DNA from 3 places in the Streptomyces sp. 3330 genome. Region 1 is predicted to be linked to each of the others. Evidence: riboswitches for the same ligand, from Rfam matches in the RefSeq annotation. Region 1 holds a riboswitch; each other region holds the start of a gene.
The links. A riboswitch is a leader RNA that binds a small molecule or an ion and turns the genes downstream of it on or off. The one in region 1 is predicted to bind cobalamin.

Region 2: another riboswitch for cobalamin. It lies ahead of J2X68_RS08320 (energy-coupling factor ABC transporter permease); the one in region 1 lies ahead of J2X68_RS34320 (cobalamin biosynthesis protein).
Region 3: another riboswitch for cobalamin. It lies ahead of metE (5-methyltetrahydropteroyltriglutamate--homocysteine S-methyltransferase); the one in region 1 lies ahead of J2X68_RS34320 (cobalamin biosynthesis protein).

What each region holds. Positions count from the first base shown of each region.
Region 1 covers NZ_JAVDVA010000030.1:37,656-45,533, reverse strand. Annotated here, with positions in the region: gene J2X68_RS34345 (hypothetical protein) at 1-167, opposite strand, end outside; gene J2X68_RS34340 (alpha/beta fold hydrolase) at 580-1,716, opposite strand; gene J2X68_RS34335 (class II aldolase/adducin family protein) at 1,780-2,511, opposite strand; gene J2X68_RS34330 (anion permease) at 3,116-4,369, shown strand; gene J2X68_RS34325 (hypothetical protein) at 4,404-4,625, shown strand; cobalamin riboswitch at 4,746-4,898, shown strand; gene J2X68_RS34320 (cobalamin biosynthesis protein) at 4,998-6,014, shown strand; gene J2X68_RS34315 (cobyric acid synthase) at 6,011-7,543, shown strand; gene cobN (cobaltochelatase subunit CobN) at 7,540-7,878, shown strand, end outside.
Region 2 covers NZ_JAVDVA010000004.1:43,792-51,669, forward strand. Annotated here, with positions in the region: gene J2X68_RS08300 (ATP-binding cassette domain-containing protein) at 1-227, opposite strand, end outside; gene J2X68_RS08305 (ATP-binding cassette domain-containing protein) at 405-1,265, opposite strand; gene cbiQ (cobalt ECF transporter T component CbiQ) at 1,262-2,023, opposite strand; gene J2X68_RS08315 (energy-coupling factor ABC transporter substrate-binding protein) at 2,030-2,473, opposite strand; gene J2X68_RS08320 (energy-coupling factor ABC transporter permease) at 2,470-3,183, opposite strand; cobalamin riboswitch at 3,213-3,397, opposite strand; gene J2X68_RS08325 (SpoIIE family protein phosphatase) at 3,610-5,742, shown strand; partial or broken gene J2X68_RS08330 (cation:proton antiporter) at 5,765-5,966, shown strand; gene J2X68_RS08335 (hypothetical protein) at 6,289-6,726, shown strand; gene J2X68_RS08340 (VanW family protein) at 6,994-7,878, shown strand, end outside.
Region 3 covers NZ_JAVDVA010000014.1:188,478-196,355, reverse strand. Annotated here, with positions in the region: gene J2X68_RS23790 (dihydrofolate reductase family protein) at 1-443, shown strand, start outside; partial or broken gene J2X68_RS23785 (M1 family peptidase) at 492-887, shown strand; gene J2X68_RS23780 (ATP-binding protein) at 937-1,407, opposite strand; gene J2X68_RS23775 (STAS domain-containing protein) at 1,587-1,955, shown strand; gene J2X68_RS23770 (nuclear transport factor 2 family protein) at 2,030-2,482, shown strand; cobalamin riboswitch at 2,646-2,878, shown strand; gene metE (5-methyltetrahydropteroyltriglutamate--homocysteine S-methyltransferase) at 3,044-5,362, shown strand; gene J2X68_RS23760 (SAV_915 family protein) at 5,515-5,925, opposite strand; gene J2X68_RS23755 (universal stress protein) at 6,251-6,817, shown strand; gene J2X68_RS23750 (glycoside hydrolase family 9 protein) at 7,156-7,878, shown strand, end outside.

The DNA of each region.
Region 1 (7,878 bases):
AGTCCGGAGCGCGCCATTCTGGCCAGCTCCGCGGGCGCCGGGGTGCCCTCCGGCGGGCGGGGTGCGGGGCGGCGCGGGCGCCGCTCGTTCACAGCTGAGGGGGCGGCGGCCAGGGGTCGCGGGCGGACGAGTCGAAGCCTGGAGTCGCGCGGGATACGGGACGTCACGGGTGCAGTCTTCCGGTTGACGGTCCGAAAACCCAAACGGAATGTCACGGGCGGCTACGGGACTGGCCAAGGCACGGGGTTCGGCGAGGGCCGGAGAGGCGCCTTCAGGCCAGTGGTACGGGCTTAAACGGAACCGGCGGCACCGGTCCGGCCGCCCTGCCCGGCCGCCCTGCCCGGCCGCCTTGTCGGGGCAGCTCGTCGGGGGCCCCGACGGCTCGTTCCCGAGCGCCGTGACGGGGCGCCTCGACGGGGCGTGCCCGAGCGGGCCGCGTCGGCACCGGCTCACGAGTGCACCTGAGGGGCGCACGGCGGTCGAGCACCGCAGTCGTGCCCCCGCAGTCGAGCACCGCAGCGGGTCAACCCGAAAGGATCCCCTCGGACGGGTCACCCAGGACGGGTCACCCGGGGCGGATCACATCAGCGGGGTCAGGAAGCGGCGCAGGGCCTCCTCGTAGGCCTCGGGGTCGGGGTTCCACATGGCGCCGTGCGGGGCGTGCGGGACCGTGTGCAGGGAGACCAGCTCGGGGCGCAGGCGGGCGAGCCGGCGGGAGGCGCTCCAGGGGGCGACGGTGTCGTCGGGGCCGTGCAGGACGAGGGTCGGGACCCTCAGCCGGTCCGGATCGGTGATCGCGCCGCCGTGACCGCCGGGTCCGGCGTGCAGGCCGGTGCGCCCTTCGGCGGCGCGGACGGCGAGCGGCAGCAGCGCGCCCGGGGTGTGCCGGGCCGCGGCCAGGGCGCGCACCGTCGTCCGCCAGTCCAGGACCGGGGAGTCCAGTACCAGCCCGGAGACGAGATCGCGCAGCCCCGAGTCGGCGGCGGCCCGCAGGGCCATGGTCGCGCCGGTGGACCAGCCGAACAGGACGACGCGTTCGGCGCCGTAGCGCACGGCGTACCGCATCGCCGCGTCCAGGTCGCGCCACTCGGTCTCGCCGAGGTGGTTCAGGCCGTCCGGTGAGCGGGGCGCGCCGAGGTCGCCGCGATGGGCGAGGGCGAGGACGGGGAAGCGGCGGCGGTGCAGGAAGCCCATGAGGTTCAGGGCGTGTTCCCTGGTGGTGCCCAGCCCGTGCACGGCGATCACCCAGGTGCGGCGCGCGCCGGGCACGAACCAGGCGGGCAGGTTGCCCAGCTCGCCGGGGATGTCGATGTCGGCGTGGTCGAGGCCGAGGGCGCTGCCGGGGTTGCCGACATGGAGGTTGGGGGTGAGCCAGACCGCGTCGCCGGGGCTCAGGGTGCCGTGGGTGACCCGCTCCAGGCGGCGCACGACGGTGTCGGCGGAGTGCGGGGCGGTGGGCAGGACGGGGCCCACGACCGCGTGGGAGCCGTTGCCGGACAGGCCGTAGGTGCCGGGCCGCAGGGCTGCCAGGTCACGCGTGAGGGTGATCTGGCCGGCGGCCGTGCCGTGCACGGTGAGCCGGGGTTCGGTGGGCAGGGGACGGCCGGGCGGCGCCTTCAACGCGGCGTCGCTGGCCAGCCGGCCGGCGGCGACACTGACGGCGCCGGCGGCCAGGGCAGCGGTGACGGCGGCAGCCGTCGCTTTGACAGTGCGCACCCGTCCAGTGTCCTGGCCCGCCTTCGTCCCGGCCAGTGGTGGAGCCGGTCGGGTGACGGCGGGTCACTCCCGCTGCCCGTAGCCGCGCAGCCGCTCGCCCGCCTCCGCGACCTGTTCCGCCGTCAGGAGCGTGGGGTGCAGGCCGGGCACGGAGGACGCCGTCAGCCACAGGCGGCACATCCACTCCAGTTGGGCCGTCCGGTCGTAGGCCTGGTCGAGGGTGGCGCCGTGGGTGAGGGTGCCGTGGTTCTGCAGGAGGCAGCCGCTGCGGCCGGCGAGGGCGCGGAGCACGTTCTCGGCCAACTCCTCGGTGCCGTATGTCGCGTACGGGGCGACGCGGACGGGTCCGCCGAGCGCGCCCGCCATGTAGTGGACGAGCGGAAGCTCGGTGACGAGGGTCGAGACGGCGGTCGCGTGCACGGCGTGGGTGTGGACGATCGCCCCGGCGCCCGTGGTGCGGTAGACGGCCAGGTGCAGGGGCAGCTCGCTCGTCGGGCGCAGGGTGCCGAGCACCTGCCGGCCGGCCAGGTCGACGCCCGTGACGTCGTCCGGGGTGAGCCGCTCGTAGGGCACGCCCGACGGTGTGACCAGCACGGTGTCGCCGACCCGTACGGAGACGTTGCCCGAGGTGCCGACGACGAGTCCGTCGCTCACGGTGCGGCGGGCGGCCGTCACGAGGGCTTCCCAGGCGCGCGCCTCTTCGAGGACCGCGTGCCTCCCCCGCCGCTCCGCCACGTCCCGTACGCCGTCCCGGTGGCCCCGGGCGTCCCCCTGCTCGCGTCGCTGCTCAGCCATGCCGCGATCCTGCCAGGCGGCACCTGGGGCCGCCGCCGGGCCGTTCGGCGGCGCGTACCCGTCGCCCTGCCGACAGGGGCTCGGGCGAGGGGTGGGCCGCGGGAGCCGGCCGCGCTTTTCGTACACAATGGCGGCGGCCGGCGCGCCCACGGCCGGGCCCTGCCGCCCGCGCGCGGCCGCCGGCGCCGTCCCCGCGACAGGACTGCCTGTGCCGTCCCGGTGACAGAGGGCCGATGACACGGCCCGACCGGGACCCGGACGGGGCCCGGACGGTCCCGCGGATCACGCCCTGTGGGTCGCCCGTCACGGGCTGTCGGACGCCGGGACACCGCCGGTCGGACGGCCGACGGGGGCCTTCCGGCGGTACGCGGACAGCGGCTGCCCGCAGGGTGACCGGAATCTCATTCAGGGCTCCGGGACCCGGCCGCGCGGGCTCGCCGAGGACGGGCGACCGTACGGCGCTTGACCCCGGCGACGGCGCCGCGGCGGGAGACCGCCGCACCCCCCGTGCACAGACACCCGGATGCCCTTCTCAGTTCATCTTCCGTTCACCCGGATTGCTTACGGTCAACGCGCCAATGACTTCGAACGATTGCCTGGGTAAATGGAAAACTTCTCGCTGATCCTCGCGATTGTGGTCGTTACCGCACTCGCGTTCGATTTCACGAACGGTTTCCACGACACCGCCAACGCGATGGCCACCACCATCTCGACCGGTGCACTCAAGCCCAAGGTTGCGGTGGCCATGTCCGCCGCGCTGAACCTTGTGGGAGCTTTCCTCTCGGTGGAGGTCGCCAACACGATCTCCAAGGGTCTCGTCGACGAGACCGGCATCCGTCCCGAGGTCATCTTCGCCGCCCTGGTCGGCGCGATCCTCTGGAACCTGCTGACCTGGCTGGTGGGTCTGCCCTCCAGTTCCTCGCACGCCCTGATGGGCGGCCTCATCGGCGCCACCATCGCCTCGGCCGGCATGGGCGCGGTGCACGGTGACGCCCTGGTCACCAAGGTGCTGATCCCCGCGATCGCGGCGCCGATCGTCGCGGGCGTCGCGGCGATGCTCGCGACCCGGCTCTCCTACACCCTCGGCAAGAAGGCCGACGGCAAGGCGGCCGCCAAGGGCTACCGCGCGGGCCAGATCGCCTCGGCCGGCCTGGTCTCCCTCGCCCACGGCACCAACGACGCGCAGAAGACGATGGGCATCATCACCCTGGCCCTGGTGGCCGGCGGCGCCGTGGCCCCCGACTCCGACCCGCCCACCTGGGTCATCCTCTCCGCCGGCCTGGCCATCGCGCTCGGCACCTACCTCGGCGGCTGGCGCATCATCCGCACCATGGGCAAGGGCCTGACCGACCTCCAGCCGCAGCAGGGCTTCGCCGCCCAGACCAGCGCGGCCACGGTCATCCTGGCCTCCTCGCACCTCGGCTTCTCCCTCTCCACCACCCACTCGGTGTCCGGTGCGGTGATGGGCGCCGGGCTGGGCCGCAAGGGCGGAGTGGTCCGCTGGTCGACGGCGACCCGGATGTTCGTCGCGTGGGGCCTGACGCTCCCGGCCGCGGCCCTGGTGGGCGCGCTCGCCGAGTCCGTCACCGGCCTGGGCGACTGGGGCACGGCCCTCGTCGCGGTCTTCCTGATCGCCTCCAGCGCGGCCATCTGGAAGATCTCGCGGCGCGAGGTCGTCGACGCCTCGAACGTCAACGAGCCCGACGAGCCGGCCGGCGTCGTCACGACGGCGATCGCCGCCGTCACCCCGCCGCCCGCCGGCACCCTGGCCGAGGACCTTACGGACCTGACGGCCACGATCCCCGGCCCCACGGCAGAGCCCGCGACCCCCGCCGCTCCCCCGGCCGCGGCCGTCTGAGCCCGCGCACCCGGTACGAAGGAAGAGAACCAGCATGAAGATCGACTGGGCAGCCCTGGGCTCCGTCTTCGGCGTCAGCCTCGTGGTCACCGTAGGTCTCGTCGCCCTGTTCACCCTCGGCATCATGGGACTGTCGCGGCAGGAACGCGCGTCGGCGCAGGGCGGCTCGGCCACCCTCGCGGTGACCGGCGCGTACGCGTGCTTCGCGGCCTGTGCGGCCGCTGTGGCGTACGGGATCTCCCTGATCGTCGCCTGACGCACCATCCGAACACCCCTGGGGTGCGGGACGGATCACCGTCCCGCACCCTTCGGCGTTCACGGCCCCGCCGGCCGGCTCCGTGTGGGGTTCTGCACACTCCAGCCTCGCAGGTCAACAGCAAGTTGACGGCTCTTGCGGGCCGTGGTGGACTGCCCGAGCCATGTACGGCGGCAGAAGAGGAAGCCGGTGCGAATCCGGCGCGGTCCCGCCACTGTCACCGGGGTAGTAACCCCCGGGAGCCAGGAACTCTCGCCGCCGGTCTCGTCGAACCAGGGCGTGGACACCCTGAGTGAGGACATATCGCCATGCTCGCTCGGCCGTTGAGGTACCGCACCAGGACGTTGCCCGACCCCACGGCCGGCTGAGCCGATGCGTGCCGATCGCCTCTACGCGTACGGCGCCGCCACCGGCCTTCTGGGCGACCTGCTGCTCGGCGATCCCCGCCGGGGGCATCCCGTCGCCGCGTTCGGACGGGCCGCGGGCGCCGTCGAACGGCTGCTGTGGCGGGACCACCGGGGACGCGGAGCCCTGCACGCCGTCGTGTGCGCCGGCGGGGCCGTGGCCCTCGGAGCCGCCGCCGAGCGGGCCGTACGCCGTTCCCCCGCCGCCACCGTCGCTCTCGTCTCCGCCGCCACCTGGGCCGTGGTCGGGGGCAGTTCCCTGGTCCGGGAGGCCCGGACCATCGGTCGGGCGCTCGAAGCGGGGGACGTCGACGCCGCCCGGGAGCGGCTGCCGCATCTGTGCGGGCGGGACCCGCAGGCGCTGGACGCCGACGGGATCGCCCGGGCCGTCGTGGAGTCCGTCGCCGAGAACACCTCCGACGCCGTCGTGGGGGCGCTGGTGTGGGGCGCCGTGGGCGGAGTGCCGGGCCTGGTCGGGTTCCGGGCCGTCAACACCCTGGACGCCATGGTCGGTCACCGGTCGCCGCGGTATCTGCGCTACGGCTGGGCGGCCGCCCGTCTCGACGACGTCGCCGGATGGCCGGGAGCCCGGCTGACCGCCGTGCTCGCCGCCGTCGCGGGGGACGATCCCCGGGGCGCCGTGCGGGCCTGGCGGGCCGACGCGGACCGGCACCCGAGCCCCAACGCCGGGCCCGTGGAAGCGTCGTTCGCGGGCGCCCTCGGGGTGCGGCTGGGCGGAACCCTGTCGTACGGCGGGCGCGTGGAGCACCGGCCCGTGCTCAACGGCGCGGCCGGACGGCCCGTCGTCGCCCGGGACATCGAACGTGCCGCGCGGCTCTCGCGCCGCGTCGGGCTGCTCGCGCTCGGCGTCACCGTCACCGCGCGGTTCGCCGCCACGCACCTCCTCGCGGGGACGCGGAGAATCCACGGCCATCACAGCAATCACAGCAACCGGGGCAACCAGCCGAAGGGGCGTACGACATGAGCGGGGGTCTCCTCGTCGCCGGCACCACCTCCGACGCCGGCAAGAGCGTCGTCACGGCAGGGATCTGCCGGTGGCTGGTGCGGCAGGGGGTGAAGGTCGCGCCCTTCAAGGCGCAGAACATGTCCCTCAACTCGTTCGTGACGACGGAGGGCGCCGAGATCGGGCGGGCCCAGGCCATGCAGGCCCAGGCCTGCCGGGTGGAGCCGACCGCGCTCATGAACCCCGTGCTGCTCAAGCCGGGCGGGGAACAGAGCAGCCAGGTCGTCCTGCTGGGCAAGCCGGTGGGCGAGATGACCGCCCGCGGGTATCACGGAGGGCGGCAGCAGAAACTCCTCGGAACCGTTCTCGACTGCCTCGCCGAGTTGCGGGGCACGTATGACGCGGTGATCTGTGAGGGGGCGGGCAGTCCCGCCGAGATCAATCTGCGGCGGACCGACATCGTGAACATGGGGATCGCGCGGGGCGCGCGGCTGCCCGTGCTCGTCGTCGGCGACATCGACCGCGGGGGCGTCTTCGCCTCCTTCTTCGGCACCGTCGCGCTGCTCTCGCCGGAGGACCAGGAACTGGTCGCCGGGTTCCTGGTCAACAAGTTCCGGGGGGACGTCTCCCTGCTGGAGCCGGGCCTGGACATGCTGCACGGCCTCACCGGGCGGCGGACGTACGGCGTGCTGCCGTTCCGGCACGGGCTCGGCATCGACGAGGAGGACGGGCTGCGGGTCTCGCTGCGCGGGACCGTCCGGGAGTCGAACACCGCTCCGCCCGTCGGCGAGGACGTGCTGCGGATCGCCGTCTGCGCCGTCCCGCTCATGTCGAACTTCACGGACGTGGACGCGCTGGCCGCCGAACCCGGCGTCGTCGTGCGGTTCGTGGACCGGCCCGAGGAACTGGCCGACGCCGACCTGGTGGTGCTCCCCGGGACCCGGGGGACCGTGCGCGCCCTGGAGTGGCTGCGCGAGCGGGGGCTGGCCGACGCCGTCCTGCGCAGGGCGGCCGAGGGGCGGCCCGTCCTCGGCATCTGCGGTGGCTACCAGCTCCTCGGCGAGCACATCGAGGACGAGGTCGAGAGCCGGCTGGGACGGGTGGAGGGCCTCGGAGTCCTCCCGGTCCGGGTGCGGTTCGCCCGCGAGAAGACCCTCACCCGGCCGGTGGGGCAAGCCCTCGGCGAGCGGGTCGAGGGCTACGAGATCCATCACGGGGTCGCCGACGTCCAGGGGGGCGAGGCGTTCATCTCCGACGAGCACGGACACAGCCTGGACGGCTGCCGGGTCGGCCGGACCTGGGGCACGCACTGGCACGGCTCGCTGGAGTCGGACGGATTCCGGCGGGCCTTCCTGCGCGAGGTGGCGGCCGCCGCGGGCCGTCGCTTCGTGCCCGCCGCCGACACCTCGTTCGCCGGGCTGCGCGAGGAGCAGCTCGACCGGCTCGGCGACCTGATCGAACAGCACGCGGACACCGACGCGCTCTGGCGGCTCATCGAGTCGGGCGCGCCGCAAGGACTGCCTTTCATTCCACCGGGAGCGCCCGCATGAGCACAGTGTTGTTGTTGTCGACCGCCGACACGGATCTGCTGGCGGCCCGGGCCGCTTCCGGCGCCTCGTACCGGATCGGCAACCCGACCCGGGTGGACGTCGCCGGGGAACTCCCCGCGCTCCTCGACGGCGCAGACATCGCGGTCGTCCGGCTGCTCGGCGGCAAGCGGGCCTGGGAGGACGGCCTCGCCGCGCTCAAGGCGTCCGGCGTGCCGACCGTGCTGCTGGGCGGCGAAACCGTGCCCGACGCGGAGCTGATGGCCGAGTCGTCGGTGCCCGCCGGTGTGGTGGCGGAGGCGCTGCGGTATCTGGTCGAGGGCGGCCCGGCCAACCTG
Region 2 (7,878 bases), on a different contig from region 1:
CCGATCTCGTGCAGCGGCGCGGCGTGCCCGGCGTAGGGGCGGCCGTTGACGGTGACCGAGCCCCCGGTGGGGGAGTCCAGGCCGATGATCATGCGCATGGTGGTGGACTTGCCCGCGCCGTTCGGGCCGAGGAAGCCGGTCACCTCACCCGGCTTCACCGTGAAACTCAGGCGGTCCACCACCGTCTTGTCCCCGTACCGCTTGGTCAGCTCGCGCGCTTCGATCATGGAGGGGGCCTTTCCTGCCTCGAACCAGGCCGCGGCCACGACCGCGGTGTCTGCCTTCGAACCTAGGAGGACGACAGGCCGGATCTCCGGTACCCCGGGGGAATCTTCGGGCGGCCACTGGTACCGGGGTACCACCGGCCCTGCCTTCCCCCCGCCGGCCACGGGGACCCGCCCAGGTCAGCCTTCGGAGGGGGACGCCGGGGCGGGCGTCCCCGCCAGCGCGGCCAGTTCCTCCGCGGTGCGCGGGCCCGCCGAGGGATCGGTCAACAGGCCCTGCGCGCCGAGGAGCCGGGCGGCGGCGACTCCCCAGGGCAGCCGCAGGCCCGCCTGCCGGAGGAGGTCCGTGCGGGCGAGTGTCGTGGCGGCGGGGCCGGTGCGCGCGCCGGACGGGGTGAGCAGGGTCGCGTCGTCGGCCCAGCGCAGGGCCAGGTCGACGTCGTGCGTGGCCATGACCACGGTCGTGCCGGACGCGCGCAGGCGGTCCAGGGTCGCGAGTAGCCGTTCCTGGCCGTCCGGGTCGAGCCCGGCGGTCGGCTCGTCCAGGATCAGCACGCGGGGCCGCATCGCGACGGCGCCCGCGATCGCGGTGCGCTTGCGCTGCCCGTAGGAGAGCAGATGGGTGGGCCGGTCGGCCAGGGCGGTGATGTCCAGGGCCGTGAGCGCCTCCTCGACCCGGGTCCGCACCTCGGTGTCGGACAGGCCGAGGTTCAGCGGTCCGAACGACACGTCCTGGGCGACGGACGCGGCGAACAGCTGGTCGTCCGGGTCCTGGACCACCAGCTGCACGGTCGTGCGCAGCCGCGTCAGCCCCTTGCGGTCGTACGTCACCGGCCGCCCCTCGACCCGCAACTCGCCGTCGCCCGGCCGCAGTCCACCGCTCAGCAGGCGCATCAGCGTGGTCTTGCCGCTGCCGTTGCGGCCCAGCAGGGCGAGCGCGCGCCCCGCGTGGACCTCGAAGTCCAGGCCGCTGAGCACGGCCGGACCGTCCTCGTAGGCGAAGAAGGCGCCCCGCAGGGCGACCAGTGCGGGCTCGCTCATGGCAGCGGCCTTTCCAGTGCGGATCGCAGGACGAAGGTGAGGGCGACCAGAGCCGTGAGAAGGGCGGCGCCGGCGGCGGTGAAGCGGACGGAGACCCGGGCCTCCGGCACCAGGACGCGCAGGGTGCCGTCGTAGCCGCGTCCGGCGAGCCCGTCCTGGAGCCGCGCCGCCCGGTCGAAGGCGCGGACGAACGCGGTGGCGCCGAGCCCGGCCAGCGAACGCCACTCCGCGGCGCGGGTGGTGTGCCCGAGCCGGGCCGCCTGCGCCTCCCGGATCCGGCGCAGGGAGTCGAGCAGCAGGAAGCTCATGCGGTACGTCACCAGCGCGACGTCCACGACGGGCGCGGGCACTCCGGCCCTGACCAGGCGGGGGAGCAGGTCGGACATCGGGGTGGTGAACGCCAGGAGGAGGACGCCGAGGGAGGCCGCCGAGGTGCGCAGCAGCAGTTCCCCGGCGCGCGCCGGACCGCCGGCGGCGAGCGCGACGAACCCCTCCGGGCCGCCGACCTGCACGAGCAGGGTGAGCGCTCCGGTCACACAGAAGCCCAGCGGTACCCGGTAGGCGCGCCACAGCCGCCGGGCCGGCACGCCCGCGGGCCCGAGCAGGACGACGAGCGCCGTCACCAGGACCAGCGCCGCGCCGGGCCAGGGCGGCAGGGAGACGGCGAGCACGGTGAGGCCCAGCCCCAGCACGGCCTTGTCCACGGGATGGCGGTGGCGCCAGCGGCTGCTGTGCGCCGCCGCGTCGATCGGCAGCACGCGGGGTCAGGTCCGTTCGGGAGCGGACGCTTCGGAGGCGCTGCCGCGGCGGTCGGAGCGAGCGGAGTTCCCGGCGTCGTGCGGCGTGTGCTCCACGGCCGTCGAAGTCGCCGCCGCCGTCGGGGTCGTGGCGTCCCGTTGTGCCAGGGCCCGGAGTTCGCCCTGCCGCCGTCCCCGGTGCAGACCGAAGTAGTAGGCGAGGACCCCGGCGCCGAGGGCCGCCTGGAGGGCGAACAGCGCCGACTCGATCTCGCCGGACGGCGGCTCGTACAGGGGCGAGAACCAGGGCTCGTAGTCCGGCCGGATCTCGGTGATCGCCGTCTCCGCCTCCGCGTCGGCTCCCGTGAACGGCTCCTCCTTGTGGTCGCCGAGCCCGAGGGCCAGCGGCAGGACGGCCAGCGCGGCCACCACGAACAGCAGCAGGGCGTTGATCTTCGCGTTGCGGCTCACCGGGCCACCGCCTCCGTCCCGGCGTTGGTCCCGGAATCGGTCCGACGGCCCGTCACGAGCACGCCCAGCCTGGTCAGTTCACCCTTGCTGGACTGGGTCAGCAGCCGCATCACGAACACGGTGAGGAGCCCCTCGCTGACCGCGAGCGGGAGCTGGGTGACGGCGAAGATGGAGCCGAACTTGCCGAGCGCGCCCAGGAATCCGCTGCCCGGGTCCGGGAAGGCGAGGGCCAGCTGCACGCTGGTGACGCAGTAGGTGGACAGGTCGGCCACGAAGGCGCCGGAGAACACCGTGACCATCAACGGCACGTCGAAGCGCCGCAGCAGCCGGTAGACCGCGTAACCCGCCCAGGGCCCGACGACGGCCATCGAGAAGACGTTGGCGCCGAGCGTGGTCAGGCCGCCGTGGGCGAGCAGCAGCGCCTGGAAGAGCAGGGTGATGGTGCCCAGCACCGCCATGATCGGCGGCCGGAACAGGACGGCGCCGAGCCCCGTGCCGGTGGGGTGTGAGCAACTCCCGGTCACCGAGGGGAGTTTCAGCGCGGACAGGACGAACGTGAAGGCGCCGGAGGCGCCGAGGAGCAGGGTGCTCTCCGGGTGCTCCTTGACCTCACGGGTGAGTGACCGGGCTCCGTGGACGACGAATGGCGCGGATGCGACGCCCCAGGCGATCGCGTGCGCCGGAGGCAGAAAACCCTCGGCTATGTGCATGGCTGAGCAGACCCTCTCCAGCACCTCGTGGATGGTTGACGTGCCTTGGCCGGTCTCCTGGCTCACGGGTACCACCGCCCGTGCTCCGCCTTCCCGGGTCCCGAGGACCCAGTGGCTGCCCGCGAGGGCCGGAGCCGGACTTCCCGATCACAGTGGCGAGGGCCGCACCGGCATCACACCGGATTTCCCGTTCACCAAGGCGTGGTGACAGTAGTGCCCACACAGAGGCGCTGACAAGCGGCGATGCGGGGCGCGGGGACGGCGGACGAGGGCTCACCCCGGCGCACGGCCGCCGTCCACGGGCTGGACGAAATGCCGTGGCCGCACGGTCGGCGTAGGGTCCGGCGTAGGGGTGACGGCCTTCGGCGTCCGGGGAATCCGCGCGTCGTCCGGCGAGCGCCCCCCGCGCCGCGGGAAGGTGAGAGTGTGCCGGATGCTGCCGCTGCCGGGTCGGGTGGGGGCCGCGGTCCGCAGTCGCTGGAGCCGGTGCTGGCCGAGGCCGCGCGGGAGACCGGCGCGTCCGTGACCGCCGTGTACCTGCCGGCGGTCGACGAGCCGGTGCTGCGGCTCGCGCTGCTGGGCGGACTCCCCTGGGAGATCTCCCGGCCCTGGGCGCGGGTGGCGCTGACGGCCGCGTCCCCGGTGTCCGACGCCGTGCGGGAACGACGCCTGGTGTGGGTCGGCGGCGCGGAGGAGATGGCGCGCCGCTATCCGCGTCTGGCGCTCGTCGTGCCGTACCGCTTCGCGCTGGCGGCCGCCCCGATCACCGCGGACGGGGAGGTCTGGGGCGGCGTGGTGTTCCAGTGGCCCGCCTCGCACCCGGCGCAGCTGAGCACGCGCGAACGGGAGGCCGTGACCGGCCTCTGCGACCGGCTGGGCCTGCTCCTGCGGGAGGCCGCCGCCGACGGCCGGCCGATGCGGGCCGCCGGGGTGCCACGGGTGCTGCCGCCGCTCCGCGCCCGGCCCGCCGGAGCGGCCGAGGCGCAGTCGGCGGTCGACTTCGCCGAGCGCCTGCCCGGCGGCTGCTGCGCGCTGGACGTGGAGGGCCGCATCACCTTCGCCACCGCCACGGCCGCCCGGCTGCTCGGCTGCGCCGTGCCCGACCTGCTCGGCACCAAGCCCTGGGAGGCGCTGCCCTGGCTCGACGACCCGATCGCCGAGGACAGCTACCGGGCCGTCCTGATCAGCCGCGAACCGGCCGCGTTCACGACGCTGCGGCCGCCGGACCAGTGGCTGTCCTTCCGGCTGCACCCGGACGCCTCCGGCATCAGCGTGTACATCGCCCCCACCCACGCGGCGCACGCCCAGGCGCCGTTCACCGGCCCCTCGCGGCCGCATCCGACGGCCGCCGCCGCACCCGGCCGGGCCGCCACCCTCTACCACCTGATGCATCTGGCCGCCACGCTCACCGAGGCCGTCGGGGTCCGGGACGTGGTCGACCTGGTCGCCGAGCAGCTTCCGGCCGCCTTCGGCGCCCGGGCCCTCGCCCTGATGACCGCGGAGGACGGCCGCCTGCGGATCATCGGCCACCGCGGCTACCCCGCCGCACTCGTGCGGCGTTTCGACGCGGCCCCGCTCACCTCCGACACCCCCGCCGTGCACACCCTGACCACGGGCGTGCCGGGCTTCTTCGCCACCTTCGCCGAACTCCGGCGGGCCTATCCCCCCGCCGTCCTCCAGGACGGCATGGCCGCCTGGGCCTTCCTGCCGCTGATCACCTCCGGACGTCCCGTCGGCTCCCTGGTCCTCGCCTACGACCGGCCCCGCCCGTTCGCCCAGGAGGAGCGGGCCGTCCTCACCGCCACCGCCGGGCTGATCGCGCAGGCGCTCGACCGGGCCCGTCTCTACGACACCCAGCACCGGCTCGTCCTCGACCTCCAGGCCGTCCTGCTGCCGCACACCCTGCCCGGGGTTCCCGGCCTGGAGGTGGCCGCCCGCTACCTCCCCGCCACCCGCGGCATGGACATCGGCGGCGACTTCTACGACCTCATCCGGCTCGACGACGCCACGGCCGCCGCCACCATCGGCGACGTCGAGGGGCACAGCGTCACCGCGGCGGCGCTCATGGGACAGGTCCGCACCGCCGTCCACGCCAACGCCGGCGCACCCCCCGCCGAAGTCCTCGCGCGCACCAACCGCCTGCTCACCGACCTCGACCCCGGCCTGTTCACCAGTTGCCTGTACGTCCGGCTCGACCTGAGCGCGCACCGCGCGTGCGTGGCCACCGCCGGCCATCCGCCTCCGCTGCTGCGTCATCCCGACGGCCGTACCGAAGTCCTCCACGTGCCGCCCGGACTGCTGCTGGGCATCGACCCCGGCGCCTCGTACACGTCGACCGAGATCCCGCTGCCTCCCGGTTCGGTCCTGGCCCTGTACACCGACGGCATGGTCGAAGCCCCGGGCATCGACATCGACGACGCCGTGGGCGCCCTCGCCCGTGAACTCGGCCGGGCCGGCCCCGGTTCCATGAACACCCTCGCCGACGCCCTCGTCCGCCACGCCCGCCGCACGACCCCGCGCAGCGACGACATCGCCCTCCTGCTCATCCACCCCGTCTGACGGGTATGCGCATCACCGGGCGCCTGCACTCCACCCGGCGCCGGCCGCCGTGACCGCCCTGACGAAGATCGCCACCGGCTACCGGGCCGTCCGGTGGGCCGGGATCTCCGCCAAGGGGCGGTGGCGGGCGGTCGGCACCCTGGGTCACGCGCGGCGAGTTCCCCCTCGTCATCGCCGGTCTCGCCGTCGGCGGCGAACGGAGCATCGGCCCGCCGGCCACCGCACGTGCCGATCCCGGTCGCGTGCAGCGAGCGTGCCCCGTCGCGGTGCGCGACCACCGGGAGCCGGTGCCGCTCGCGGGCGGTCGGGCCGTGGCGGACGCCGAAGCCCGGCGACGGCGCACGCTCGGGCATGGAGCACCCACGGCCGCCCCCTGTCCGGTTGCAGCGTTCCTCCTGGACACCTGCAGATGCCACCCTGGCCGGCACAGGGAACGGGGCGGCGGGAGTGTGCGCGACGACCGGGTGGGAGACTTCGCGTCGAGGTCCACGCTGCCGTGGCGGCCGGCGTTCCGGGGGCATGGCGGACCGGAAGGAAGCGTGCAGCATGATCGAGTGGGTGTCCCTCAGGGCCGGCGCCCGGCCCGTGCCCCAGCCCGTCGCGACCCCGGTGGTGTGGGCCACCGCTTTCGGCGGCGCGCTGGTCCTGGTGGCCGTGCACAACACGCTGGTGGGCGCGGACCGTCCCGGGTTCGCCCTGGCCGGGCTGTCCCTGCTGGCGGCCCTGCTGGGTCTCTGCGCCCGCTTCACCGCGGCCCCGGGCACCGCCGTCCTGTGCTGGCTGACCCTCAACGGTTTCGCCATACCGCCGGTCGGCACCCTCACCTGGGCCGGCCACCGGGACACGTTCTGGCTGACCTGTCTGTGCGCCGCGACCCTCGTGGGCACGGTGCTCGCCCGGATCGTCCAGGCCCGCGCCGCCTACCGGCGGATCACGGGGGAGACGGCCCTCCAGGCGGCCGATCCGGACGACGGGTCAGGGTGATCCGGAACGAGGCTGCGATCCGGAACGAGGGTGCGATCCGGGGCGGAGGGTGCGATCCGGGGCGGAGGGTGCGATCCGGACGCCCCGCGTGATCCGTGCGAGAGGGCGCGATCCGTCCCGGGCGACGTGATCCGGGACATACGTGTTCTGTGACATATGAGGTCATCGCACGTTTTGGGTAGCTTGGGGGGCTTGCCCCCTGCGCCGCTGCCCCGTGCGCGTCGCGCGGCGGGGCGGATCACCCGTCGATCGTCCGCCAGGAGACCCATGCGCCCCCGAACAGCCTCCGTGCCGCCCCTCGCCCTGGCAGGCGGTGTGCTGACCGTCGGCATCGGCGCGCTGTACCTGACCGGGCTGCTGGTCGCCGGCGGCGAGATGGAGCAGGGCACCACGGTGGGGGGCGTGGACATCGGCGGCCTCGGCCGCGCGGAGGCCGTCCGCAAACTCGACGAGCACCTGACGACCGTCGGCTCGCGCCCGCTGACCGTGCGGGTCGGGGACCGCAGCGCGACCGTCGACCCGCGGCAGGCCGGACTCGCCTTCGACGCCGAGCGCACGGTCGACCGGGTGGCCCGGGTCGGAGCCGACCCGGTCGGTCTGATCGACGGGATCTTCGGCTCCGGGGGCGAAGAGGCGCCCGTCGTGAAGCTCGACGAGAACAAGGCCCGCAGCGCTCTGGGGAAGCTGGCGAAGAACCTCGACCGGAAGGTCCGCGAGGGCGCCGTCCGTTTCGCCGGCGGCCGGGTCGAGCAGGTCGCCCCGCAGCCGGGCTACGCCCTGGACGTGGACGCCGCCGTCGACACCCTGCGGGCCTCCTTCCTGCGCGGTGAGGCCGGCGAGGTGACGACCCTGCCCGCCCGCGAGACCCGCCCGAAGGTCACGGCGGACGAGGTGCGGCGGGCGGTGCGCGAGTTCGCCCGGCCGGCCATGTCGGCGCCCGTCACCCTCACCGCGGACGGCAAGCGGTTCACCGTCGGGCAGACGGTGCTCGGCGCGCACCTGACGATGCGGCCCGACGCCGCCGGCCGGCTGGTGCCGAAGCTGGACACCAAGGGGCTGCGCGCGGCTCCCTCGGTGGCGCGACCCCTGGCCGGGGTCACCACCACCGCCGAGAACGCCGTCCTGCGGCCGGACGGCGACCGGGTCGTGGTG
Region 3 (7,878 bases), on a different contig from region 1:
CCGCCTACTGGCCGCACCAGGAGGGCGGCGAGGACAACGCGATCGCCACGCTCTTCAACAAGGTCCCGAAGTACGTGGCCTCCCGGGGCAGGCCCGACCTCGCGTGGGCCGGGTCGACGCAGCTCGGGCCGGACCTGGCCGGCGCGGTGCGCGAGATCCGGGACAGGCACCGGCACGTGAAGGTCGTCGGCAGTCTGAACCTGGTGCAGACCCTCCTGCGCGAGAAGCTCTTCGACCGTCTCGACCTCTGGGTGCACCCGATCGTGCTCGGCGTCGGGAAGAAGGTCTTCGACGGTGGCGCGGTGCCCACGAACGTCACCCTCCTCGAACCACCGGCTGCCGGTCCGAAGGGCACCGTGTACCTGCGCTACGGGCTCGGCGAGGGCACGCCCGGGACGGGAGACATGAGCGCCCCCGATCGCGGTCTCGCGCGCGAGGACTGAGGCCGCCCCGCGCCCGGCTCGGGGACTCGGCGGACGGCCCGAGCCACAGGTCACCGTTTCCTCGGCAACGCGCTGCCGGTGCTGGCCGTGCACGACGCGAGGGGGTGGCACCTCGACCCGTACGTGGCGCTCGGTGAGAGCTTCTACGCCCTGACGAGCGACTTCCGCGTCCGTCTCGACCATCCGTCGGCCCTGAAGGTGCCCGCGACCGGTCGCACCCGAACCCTCCCCGGCGGCCCCGGCCGTACGGTCACCGTCGGCGTCGCGGACCGGGTGCGGGACTTCGCGTGGGCCGCGGGCCCGTTCCGCACGGCGACGCAGACCTCGCCCGGGGGCGTGCGCGTGACGTCGTACTGGGCGGCCGGCACCCCCGCCGAGGGGGTACGGCTCACCCGCGCGGACGCCGTCGCCGCGATCGACCGGTTCGGCCGGGAGTTCGGCCGCGCGCAGGTCCCGGGCCGCGCCGGGCGGCCGCGGAGTACGCGGCGCCGGGTCAGGTGCGGGTGGTGCTGTCGCAGGGTGTGTCGGCCAGGGCGATGCGGGCCGTGATGCGTTTGCCGACCGGTTCCTGCTCGACGAAGAGGTCCTCCGTCACGGCCTTGACGATTTCCAGCCCGTGCTGGCCGATCCTGCCGGGATCGCTCGACCGGGCCGCGGGAACCGTGGGATCGCTGTCCCACACGACGACCTCCACCGCGTGGGCGGTGAGGCGCAGTTCCATCAGGACGGGGCCGGGGGCGTACTTGCGGGCGTTGGTGACCAGCTCGCTCACCACGAGCTGGGTGAGGTCCCTGGCGCGCGCGGGATCGGGCAGGCCATAGCGGTCATGGGCCTGGTCGAGGAAGGACAGGGCATGGTGGCGGGCGTCCGCGATGCAGCCGTCGTCCGCGTCCAGGGCGTGTCCGGCGCGCATCAGGTGGCCGTCCGGCCCGGCACGGCTGTCGCCTCCCGCGTGGGATTCCACGTGTCTCGCCCTCACTCCCCCGGTCACCTGCGCCGGTACCCGCGATCGCGGCATGCATGCCACGGGTTGCCGATCGGCTCGGCTCTGCGGCCCGGGTGCATGCCGCCGCGATGACGGGGCAGAATCCTCCGCGCACGCGCCCTCACCCGGGGGTCAGCCCAGACGCAGTCGAGGAGACGGTGACCGACATCGAGAGAGCGGACCGGCCGAAGAGCCTGTCCGTCGAACATCGCGTGGTCGACGGCGTTCGCGTCGTGACCGTGCAGGGCGAGATCGACCACGACGTGAAGGACGCCCTCGGCGAGGCCCTGCTCCGCGAGGACGGCACGGCGCCGCCCCCGCGGATCGTGGCGGACCTCGGCGGCGTGACCTTCATGGACTCCAGCGGTATCAACGTCCTCCTCGCCGTCCACCGGCGCGTGAGCGCCGCGCAGGGCTGGTTGCGCGTCGCCGCCGCGCGGGAGCCCGTCCTGCACGTCCTGCGTCTGGTCGGCGTCGACGCCCTGCTCTCCTGTCACCCCACCGTCGAGCAGGCCCTGCGCCCCTGAGGGAGCCGGCGCCTCGCCGGGGCCGGTCGCTCCGGCCTTGACCTCAAGTCCGCTTGAGGGCAGACGCTTCGGCCATGACCACACAGACGGATCACTTCGAGATCAGCACCCTCGTCAGCCGCTTCTTCCGCGCTCTGGACGAGCGGAACCTCGTCGGTGACGGGGCCCGCGCCTACGTCACCGACGACGTGCGGTCGGTGACCCCGGTGGGCGCGGCCGACGGCGCCGAGGCGATGGCGCACGCCCAGGAGGCACTGGGGAGGTACGCCCGCACCCAGCACATCGCCTCCGACGTCCTGGTCGACGTGGAACCGGACTCGGGGAGGGCCACGGCGTCCTGGAACGCGTTGATGACGCACGTGCACCACGAGGCCACGCTCCGGCGGCGCGGCGCGGACGCCGATCCCCTCTTCACGGTGGGCGGGCGCTGGGAAGCCGAGCTGCGGCGCGAGCGCGAGGGCTGGCGCATCAGCCGCATGTCCGTGCGGGCGGTGTGGACCACAGGGCAGCCGCCCGAACTCGCCTGACGGCCGCGGCAGGTACCGAGGACCCGGCGACCGCTGCCCGGGACGGGCGGGCAGCGCGAGCGGGCGCTTCCCGCCGTCGGCCCGTCCCAAGCACGCCGAGCGCGTGTTCCACCTCACCATCCGGATACCGGAGGTGATCCGCCGCACCGCAGAACGGGCCCGTAGGCTGACGGGCGCAGCTGGTTCGCCCCGTCCGCCAGACGGGATGCGTCGCAAGAGGGAACCCGGTGGGAATCCGGGACTGCCCCGCAGCGGTGAACGGGAACGACCGCCGTCATACGCACTGGACCCACGCACAGGGTCTGGGAAGCGACGGCCAGTAGGTGTCGCGTACGCACTCCGTACGATCCGACGTGCCCGTGAGTCCGAAGACCTGCCCGTTGCCCGCGCGCGAAAGGACTCGTGCGCGGACATCCCGGTGACCTCGTGGGCGGGTCGGCGTATCTGTCGGGCGGACGACCGCGCTGTGCCGCGCAAGGTCGGTCCCGTCCGGTCCGTCACCCCTTCGCGCTCGCGTCCCGTCCCGGGATCCCAGGGAGATATCTCGCGAAGGAGATTTCCGTGACAGCGAAGTCCGCGGCCGCGGCAGCACGGGCCACCGTGTACGGCTACCCCCGGCAGGGTCCGAACCGGGAACTGAAGAAGGCCGTCGAGAGCTACTGGAAGGGCCGCGTCACCGCCGACGCCCTCCGGACGACCGCCGCCGCCCTGCGCGCGGCCAACTGGCGACGGCTCGCCGACGCCGGCATCGACGAGGTCCCGACCGGCGACTTCTCGTACTACGACCACGTCCTGGACACCACCGTCATGGTCGGCGCGGTCCCGGCCCGCCACCGCGACGCCGTCGCCGCCGACCCGCTCGACGGCTACTTCGCGATGGCGCGCGGCACCCAGGACGTCGCGCCGCTCGAGATGACCAAATGGTTCGACACCAACTACCACTACCTGGTGCCCGAGTTGGGCCCGGACACCGACTTCACGGCCGATCCGTCCAAGCAGGTGGCCGAGCTCGGGGAGGCCCTCTCCCTCGGACTGAACGCCCGTCCGGTGCTGGTCGGCCCGGTCACCTACCTGCTGCTCGCCAAGCCCGCCCCGGGCGTGCCCGCGGACTTCGGGCCGCTCACCCTGCTGGACCGGCTGCTGCCGGTGTACGCCGAGGTCCTCGCCGACCTGCGCGCGGCCGGCGCGGAGTGGGTGCAGCTGGACGAGCCCGCCCTCGTCGAGGACCGCACCCCGGCCGAACTGGGCGCCGCCGCCCGCGCCTACCGCGAGCTCGGCACGGCGACCGACCGGCCCAAGCTCCTGGTCGCCTCCTACTTCGACCGGCTCGGCGACGCCCTGCCGGTCCTGGCCAAGGCCCCCGTCGACGGACTCGCCCTGGACTTCACCGGCGCGGCGGCCGTCCACCTCGACGCCCTCGCGGCGGTGGGCGGCCTGCCCGGCAAGCGGCTGGTCGCCGGCGTCGTCGACGGCCGCAACGTCTGGACCAACGATCTGGAGAAGTCCCTCGCCACCCTCGGCACCCTGCTCGGGCTGGCCGACCGGGTCGACGTGGCCGCCTCCTGCTCCCTGCTCCACGTGCCCCTCGACACGGCCCCGGAGCGGGAGATCGAGCCGCAGCTCCGGCGCTGGCTGGCCTTCGCCCGCCAGAAGACCGCCGAGGTCGTCACCCTCGCCAGGGGCCTGACCCTCGGCACCGACGCGATCACCGGCGAACTGGCCGCGAACCGGGCCGACCTGGCCGCCCGGGCCACCTCCCCGATCACCCACGATCCGGCCGTCCGCGCCCGCGCCGCCGCCGTCCGGGACACCGACGCCCACCGCTCGCAGCCGTACGCCGAACGGGCCGCGGCCCAGCGCGCCCACCTCGGCCTGCCCCTGCTGCCGACCACCACCATCGGGTCCTTCCCGCAGACCGGCGAGCTGCGCGCCGCCCGCGCCGACCTGCGCGCCGGCCGGATCGACACCGCCGCTTACGAGAAGCGCATCAAGGCCGAGATCCAGGCCGTCGTCTCCTTCCAGGAGAGGGCCGGCCTGGACGTCCTCGTACACGGCGAGCCCGAACGCAACGACATGGTCCAGTACTTCGCCGAACAGCTCACCGGGTACCTGGCCACGGAACACGGCTGGGTGCAGTCGTACGGCACCCGTTACGTCCGCCCGCCGATCCTGGCCGGCGACATCTCCCGTCCCGAGCCGATGACCGTGCGCTGGACGACGTACGCCCGGTCCCTCACCGACCGCCCGGTCAAGGGCATGCTCACCGGTCCCGTGACCATGCTCGCCTGGTCCTTCGTCCGCGACGACCAGCCCCTCGGCGACACCGCCCGCCAGGTCGCCCTGGCCCTGCGCGACGAGGTCGGGGACCTGGAGGCGGGCGGGACCTCGGTGATCCAGGTGGACGAACCCGCGCTGCGCGAGACCCTGCCGCTGCGGGCCGCCGACCGTCCGGCCTACCTGGCCTGGGCGACCGAGGCGTTCCGGCTCAGCACCTGCGGCGTGCGTCCGGACACCCAGATCCACACCCACATGTGCTACGCCGAGTTCGGCGACATCGTGCGGGCGATCGACGATCTCGACGCCGACGTCATCAGCCTCGAAGCGGCCCGCTCCCACATGCAGGTCGCCCGCGAACTCGCGGCGCACGGCTATCCGCGGGAGGCCGGACCGGGCGTCTACGACATCCACTCCCCCCGGGTCCCGAGCGCCTCGGAGGCCGCCGAGCTGCTCCGTACCGGCCTCCGGGCCATCCCGGCCGAGCGTCTCTGGGTCAACCCCGACTGCGGCCTGAAGACCCGCGGGTGGCCCGAGACGCGCGCCTCGCTGGAGAACCTGGTCGCCGCCGCCCGCACGGTCCGTGAGGAACTCTCCGCGTCCTGACGGCAGACGGCGGTCCGAGCCGGCCGGGGGAGGAGGCAGCCGCCGCCCTCCCCCGGCCCGGTTTCGGGCCTTCCCTCCCCGGTGGCCTCGGCCGTGGCACCGGCGTACGGCGAGGGGCGCCGGCAGGGCCGCTCCCGTCCTGGCCGACCCGCTCAGGCGGTCGGCAGCGCGGTGACGGGCGGTGCTGTCGTGGGCGGTGAGGCGGTGACCGGTGGAGTGGTCGACGGCGGAGGAGTGGTGGGCACCGTTGCGGGGACCGGGGACCTGACCGGCGCGGGGGCCGGGGCGGTGAGCTGCGGGTCCACCGTGACGGTGGTGACACCGAGCGGGCCGGTCAGTGCGCGCAAGGCGGGCTCGGCGAGCCGGATCCACGCCTGACCGGGGCCGAGCGTCGCGGTCAGCCGGTGCTCGGAGGTGAAGCCGACGGCCGTGCGGTCGCCGGGAGGGGTGCGGAAGAGCCGGGCCGCGCACCCGGAGGGGCCCGGCCGGACCGGGACGTACAGGGGTCCGGCCGGGAATCGATCGGCGGGTTCGGGGTCGTCGCCGTACGGGGTTTCCCTCATGGATGCCTCCTGAAGGGCACGGGGTTGCACAGGGTCCGGGAGCCCCGGACGCGGGGAGGCGGACCGGGGCTCGCCTTCGACGTTATGCCTCTCGGCCTCCGTCCGGGCGTGCCCTGACGGGACGCTGACGCCGGCTCGGGGGTCCTTGACGCACCACTGACACGGCAGGCTCGGGGGGCGCGAGGAGAGGGACGACCCGTCGGAGGGAAGCCGGGATCGGACGTACGGGCTGTCAGGAGCCTCGCGGGGTAGGCGGGACGACAGCGGTTTTGCGCAAGGTCGCCGCCCGGAGAGGCCGGTCGGCGCACGCAGAACGGAGGAAGAGATGTCCGAGTCCCGCCCGTCCCCGGCCGCCCGTGTCGTCGTGGGGGTGAGCGGCTCCCTGGGGAGTCTCACCGCCCTGGGCCGGGCCGCCGACGAGGCACGGCGCCGGGGAGCCGAGCTCTGGCCGGTGCTGGCCTGGGAGCCGCCCGGCGGGGAGCTCGCCGTCCGCCGGTCGACGGCCGCGGCCGTCCTGGGCGAGGACTGGGAACGGCTGGCGCGCGAGAGGCTGCTCGGTGTCCTGGGCGAGGCCTTCGGCGGTGACGGCGGCGGGTTGCGCGTCCGGGCCCTGATCGCGCGGGGCACGCCGGGCCCGGCGTTGGTCGCGACCGCCGACCGGGAGGACGACCTCCTGGTGATCGGCGCCGGACGGCGTGGCCTGCTGCACCGCGCGCTGTGGCCGTCGACCAGCCGCTACTGCCTCGCCCGCGCCGGCTGCCCGGTCCTGGCGGTGCCGCCGTCACCTCTCCAGGCCACCCTCGCGGCCGCGCAGCGCAGGAACGCGTGGCGGCTTCGACTGGACACCGGGCACCTGGCGAGGGAGTTCGAGACCGTGCCGCCCGACGCCTGAGGCGTACCCCCGGGCGACCGGCCGGGGTCGTCGATTGAGCTGACAGCCACCGCGAACTCCGGGTCTTCCCGAGGGCGAAGGTGTGGCCCGTGTCTCCGGCCGGGGGGCCGGAAGGGTGCGGCGTCCGTACCGTCTAGGCTCCGGATCATGCGCATACTGGTCTTGGAGGACGATCCCGAGTCGGGGTCCGTCATCGCCGCTCAGCCGCCCGCGACGGGTTCGCGGGGGAACTCCCGCGGGCTCCGGCAGGGCCGCGGGCTCCCGGTGCGCTGTCGGAGACCTCGCGGCCGGCGGTGGAGCGTGACCTCCTCCCCCGGGGATCCCGGCACGGTGGGCGCGTGAGGGCGCCGCGCAGCCCCCGGCTGCTGGTCGGCGGAGCGGCGGGAATCGGCACCCTGCTCCTCGCCCTGGCCCTGCACGGCCTGCCCTTCGGCGGGGACGGCGCGTCCGACGCGGCCGAGGTGGCCATCCGGGTCGACCAGGTCGGATACGTGCGGGGCGAGGCGAAGCAGGCCTACGTCATGGGGCCCTCGGACGTCCTCGCCGGAGCGCGCTTCGAGGTCCTCGACGCCGGGAACGACGTCGTGCTGGCGGGGCGGCTCGGCGCCGTCACCGGCCGCTGGAACGCCGCCTATCCCGCGGTGCGTTCCGTCGATTTCTCCGCGCTCGACACCCCGGGCACCTACCGCGTCGTCCTGACCGGCACCGCGGGCGGCCGCTCGCCGGCGTTCCGGATCGCCGGTGCCCGCGAGCTGATGACCCCGCTCGTCCGGGACAACGTCCGCTTCCTGCAGGCGCAGCGCGACGGGAATGACGTGCTCTCCGGCGCCCTGCGGCGCGGGCCCTCGCATCTGACCGACCGGGACGCGGCCGTCTACGCCGACCCCTCCTACGACGAGGAGGGTGAGGAGCTGCTCGACGAGCGGCTGACCCCGACCGGGGACCGGGTCGACGTCTCGGGCGGCTGGTTCGACGCGGGAGACTTCCTCAAGTTCACCGGCACCACGTCCTACGCGGTCGCCGAACTCCTGCTCGCCCAGCGCGGCCTGCCGGACATGGCG